One region of the Nonomuraea sp. NPDC003754 genome, then DNA from elsewhere that is predicted to be linked to it. Evidence: riboswitches for the same ligand, from Rfam matches in the RefSeq annotation. Region 1 holds a riboswitch; the other holds the start of a gene.
The links. Region 1 has a riboswitch for cyclic di-AMP ahead of ACWEVS_RS38480 (coiled-coil domain-containing protein). Riboswitches for the same ligand answer to the same signal wherever they lie in the genome.
Positions count from the first base shown of each region.

Region 2: another riboswitch for cyclic di-AMP. It lies ahead of ACWEVS_RS19540 (C40 family peptidase); the one in region 1 lies ahead of ACWEVS_RS38480 (coiled-coil domain-containing protein).

Region 1 is NZ_JBSGJX010000047.1:12,792-15,172, forward strand. It holds gene galT (galactose-1-phosphate uridylyltransferase) at 1-870, shown strand, start outside; cyclic di-AMP (ydaO/yuaA leader) riboswitch at 937-1,073, shown strand; gene ACWEVS_RS38480 (coiled-coil domain-containing protein) at 1,077-2,030, shown strand; gene katG (catalase/peroxidase HPI) at 2,112-2,381, opposite strand, start outside.
Region 2 is NZ_JBSGJX010000014.1:131,903-134,283, forward strand. It holds gene ACWEVS_RS19535 (3-isopropylmalate dehydrogenase) at 1-992, opposite strand, end outside; cyclic di-AMP (ydaO/yuaA leader) riboswitch at 1,093-1,236, shown strand; gene ACWEVS_RS19540 (C40 family peptidase) at 1,399-1,887, shown strand; gene ACWEVS_RS19545 (hypothetical protein) at 2,106-2,228, opposite strand.

The sequences.
Region 1 (2,381 bases):
CCGCCGGCCGACGAGTGCCCGCTGTGCCCGACCAGGCCCGGCAAGCCGACCGAGATCCCGGCCGCCGACTACGACGTCGCCGTCTTCGAGAACCGCTTTCCCAGCTTCTCCACCAACCTGGGCACCTACACCGCCCCCGGCGGGCTGAGCGAGGTGCGGCCGGGGGTCGGGCGCTGCGAGGTCGTCTGCTTCACCTCCGACCACGGCTCCTCCTTCTCGGCGCTGTCCGACGAGCAGGTGGAGCTGGTGATGGAGGCCTGGGCCGACCGCACGGCCGAGCTGTCGGCGATCCCGGGCGTGGAGCAGGTGTTCTGCTTCGAGAACAGGGGCGCCGAGATCGGCATCACGCTGGCGCACCCGCACGGCCAGATCTACGCCTACCCCTACGTCACCCCGCGCACCCGCCTGCACCTGGCGGCCGCGGCCAAGCGGCCGAACCTGTTCGCCGACGTGCTGGCCGCCGAGCGGGCGGGCGAGCGTGTGGTGGCCGCCAACGAGCTGTGGACCGCGTTCGTGCCGGCCGCCGCCCGCTACCCGTTCGAGGTGCACCTCTACCCGCACCGCCAGGTTCCGGACCTGGCGGCGCTCACCCAGGAGGAGCGCGCCGCCTTCGGCCCCGTCTACACCCGCGTGCTGAAGGCGCTCGACGGGCTGTTCGGGGTGGTCATGCCGTACGTGGCCGCCTGGCACCAGGCCCCCGTACGGCACGGCCGCGACCTGGCCTACCTGCACATGGAGCTGTTCAGCATCCGCAGGGCGCCGGAGAAGCTGAAGTACCTGGCGGGCTCGGAGTCGGCGATGGGCGCCTTCGTCAACGACGTTCTGCCCGAGGACGCGGCACGGCTGCTTCGATCACAAGTAGATCACTAATTAATGTCCGCTTGAGGTCGCATTACGGGGGATTTACTACTAATATCCCGATTCGTCGGCTTTCACAGCCGTCACATGCCTAATCCTGGGCGCGTTGCCCGGAGCCGGGGACCCATCGAGAACCTGGGGTGAATCCACGCGTGTGGTAGGGCTTCTCCCGCCCGAACCCGTCAGCTAACCCGGCCGGCAGACGGAGAGGATCGTTCGTGGCGTCCCCCACGTCCCGTTTCGCATGCGGTGCTGTCGCCGCGCTGTCCCTCGTGATCGGTTCCGCGACCGCAGTCTCGGCTGCCCCCAAGCCGTCCGAACCGCAGTTGCGGACCGAGCTGAAGAAGCTCAACACCCGGGTCGACAAGCTGATCCGGACCTACAACGCCAAGCGCGTCTCGCTGGCCAAGGCCCAGAAGGACGCGAAAGCGGCCGGGAAACAGCTCGCGGCGGCCGAGCAGACCCTGGTCACGGCCGAGAAGGAGGCCTCGAGGATCACCGAGCTGCGCTACCAGGCCAGCACCCCTGACCTGCCGACGCTGCTGTTCACCCCCGACCTCAACACCGCCGCCCTGCTCGAGCAGATGAGCGCCGAGCAGGACGCGGTCGTCAAGAACGTCGCCGCGGCGCGCGACACCAAGAAGCAGGCCGCCGACGCGGCCACCGCGCTCGCCGACCGGATCAGGACCGAGACCGAGCAGGTCGCCGGCGACCGGAAGGCCGCCGAGGGCATGATCAAGGACATCGAGAAGAAGCTGCAGGCCCTCGTGCCGACCGGTCCTGGCCGCAAGGCCGACGGCAGCTGGGCGCCCGAGCTTCCCGCCGGGTCGGACAACATCACCCCGCGCACCCGGCTCATGCGCGACACCATCAAGAAGACGTTCGCGCTGCCGTTCGAGGTGGGCTGCTACCGGTCGGGCAGCAGCGGGGAACACCCCCTCGGACGGGCCTGCGACTTCATGATGAGCTCGGGCGGCTCCATGCCCGCGGCCGTCAACCGGACGCTGGGCGACCAGATCGCGGCGTGGGCGGTGAAGAACCAGACCCGCCTGGGCGTCAAGTACGTGATCTGGCGGCAGCGGATCAACAGCGGCAGCGGCTGGCGGCCGATGTCCGACCGCGGCAGCATCACCGAGAACCACTACGACCACGTCCACGTCTCGATGAACTGAAAGCAGGCGATGGCGAGCCGCCTGGACCGATACGCCTCCGCCGCCCCCGCGGCCGTCCTCGGCGGCGGGGGCGTTCACGGGTCAGGCGAGGTCGAACCGGTCGAGTTCCATGACCTTGGTCCAGGCCGCGACGAAGTCGGTCACGAACTTGTCGCGGGCGTCCTGGCTGGCGTAGACCTCCGCGAGGGCCCGTAGCTGGGAGTTGGAGCCGAAGATGAGGTCGACCGCGGTGGCGGTCCACTTCACCTCATCGGTGACCACGTCGCGGATCTCGTACAGATGCTCCTCGGAGTCCGATGCCTTCCACCGGGTGCCCGGGGAGAGCAGGTTGGTGAAGAAGTCGGCGGTGAG
Region 2 (2,381 bases), on a different contig from region 1:
GCCCGTCCGGTGAGGCGCTCCACGATGTCGTCGGCCACGGCCTGCTCGACGCGGGCCGCCTCCTCGGTCAGGCCGAGGTGGTCGAGCATCATGGCCACCGACAGAATCGTGGCGGTGGGGTCGGCCTTGCCCTGGCCGGCGATGTCGGGCGCGCTGCCGTGGACCGGCTCGAACATGCTGGGCGCGGTCCGGTCGGGGTTGATGTTGCCGCTGGCGGCCAGCCCGATGCCGCCGGCGATGGCGGCGCCGATGTCGGTGATGATGTCGCCGAAGAGGTTGTCGGTGACGATCACGTCGAAGCGCTCGGGCTGGCTGACGAAGAACATCGAGGCCGCGTCGATGTGCTGGTAGTCGGTCGTGACCTGGGGGAACTCGGCGGCCACCCGGTTGACGGTGCGCATCCACAGGTCGCCGGCGTAGGTCAGCACGTTGGTCTTGTGGACCAGCGTGAGCTTCTTGCGGGGGCGCTCGGCGGCCTTGGCGAAGGCGTAGCGGACCACGCGCTCGACGCCGAAGGCGGTGTTGAGCGACTCCTGGGTGGCGATCTCGTGCGGGGTGCCGCGACGCAGCACGCCGCCGGCGCCCGCGTAGAGGCTCTCGGTGCCCTCGCGCACGACGATCATGTCGATGTCTTCGGGGCGGGTGTCGGCCAGCGGGGTCGTCACGCCGGGGAAGAGCTTCACCGGACGCAGGTTGACGTAGTGGTCGAGCTCGAAGCGGAGCCGCAGCAGCAGGTCACGCTCGAGGACGCCCGGCGGGACGCTGGGGTCGCCGATCGCGCCGAGCAGGATGGCGTCGTAGCCGCGCAGCTCCTGCAGGGTCTCGTCGGTCAGGGTTTCGCCGGTGGCGTTGTAGCGAGTGGCGCCCAGATCGTAGTGGGTGGTCTCGATCTTGGCGCCGACCGCCTCCAGGACCTTGAGCCCCTCGGCGACGACCTCGGTGCCGATCCCGTCACCGGGGATGACGGCCAGACGAATGTTGCGCGACTCCATGGCCGGTACCTTACCGGGTCGTCTCGGCTGGCGAACACCTGATCTCATTGTCCGGACACGGCGTTTTGTCGTGTTTGCGGTCTTTTGACCCTTTCGTTAGAGTCTCGGCCAGCCTAATCCGGTGCGACGTTCGCACGGAGCCGGGGACCCATTCCCCCTGGGGCGAATCGGCACCCCCATGCCGTAGGGCGGCTTCCACGCCCGAGCCCGTCAGCTAACCCGGTCGGCCCCGTGGAAGGACATTCCCCTGTCTCGCATCATCACGGCTGCCGTCGTCGGCGGCCTCCTCGCCACAGGTATCGCCGCCGCCTCCCCCGCGTCGGCCGCCCCCGTCCCCGCCCTGAAGCAGCCGGTCACGGCCGAACCCGGCACCGACCGGCCCGTCCAGGACGACCCCGCTCGTACGGTGACCCTCACCGGAGCGGACATCAAGAAGGCCCAGCTCGAGAAGGCACCCAAGCCCGCATGGCAGATCGCGCTCGACTTCGCGATGGCCAAGCGGGGCACGCCGTACGTCTGGGGCGGCACCGGGCCGAACGGCTACGACTGCTCAGGACTGACGATGAAGGCCTACAAGAAGGCGGGGATCGAGCTTCCTCGCGTGGCCGCCGACCAGTACCAGGCGTACGACAAGAAGATCAAGTGGAACAACCTGAAGCCCGGCGACCTGGTCTTCTTCAGCGGACTGGGCCACGTCGGGATGATCTCGAAGCCCGGCTACATGGTGCACGCGCCGCACAGCGGTGACGTGGTGAAGGAGGAGAAGCTCAGCGCGTGGCGGCGCCAGGCGTTCGTCGGCGCGGTACGGCCCGACCCCAAGGGCGTGAAGCAGCAGGCGCGGCTCGTCGAGGCGAAGTCCTCGTCCGCGCCCGTGGGGCTACGAGCCACGTTCTGACCCGTCGGAGCGCGCACCAGCCCGGGAACCGGAGGCGGTTTCCGGGCTGACGCGCGCCCGGAGGGGGATCCGGGGTCTCCCCGGTGGAGCAGGGGGACCTCCACCGGGTGGTCCCGCTCAACAGGGGAAGCCGGCCGGCGCCCTCAGGGGGAAAAGGGTGGTCCCACCCAGCGGGGGAAGGGTGGTGTCCCGCCCAGCGGGGAAAGGGGCGGTCCCGCTCAGCCGGGGAAGGGGGAACCGCCGTTGTCCCTGCGGTCCAGGGCGGTCTGGAGGGCCTGCGCGGCCTCTTCCTCGTGGTCGTCGGCGCGGTTCCATGGATACATGTCGTACACGTGGCTCATCTCGTTTCGCGGACGCGAGTGAAATCGGACGTCGGATCCCGGTCGCGGATCCGACCGGGCCTGGTCTCGTGCGGTCCGGATCACGGACCGGACGAAAGGGGACTTAAGGCCGACGCAACGCCGCTCACCGCGACGGGTAGTCGACCTGCCCTA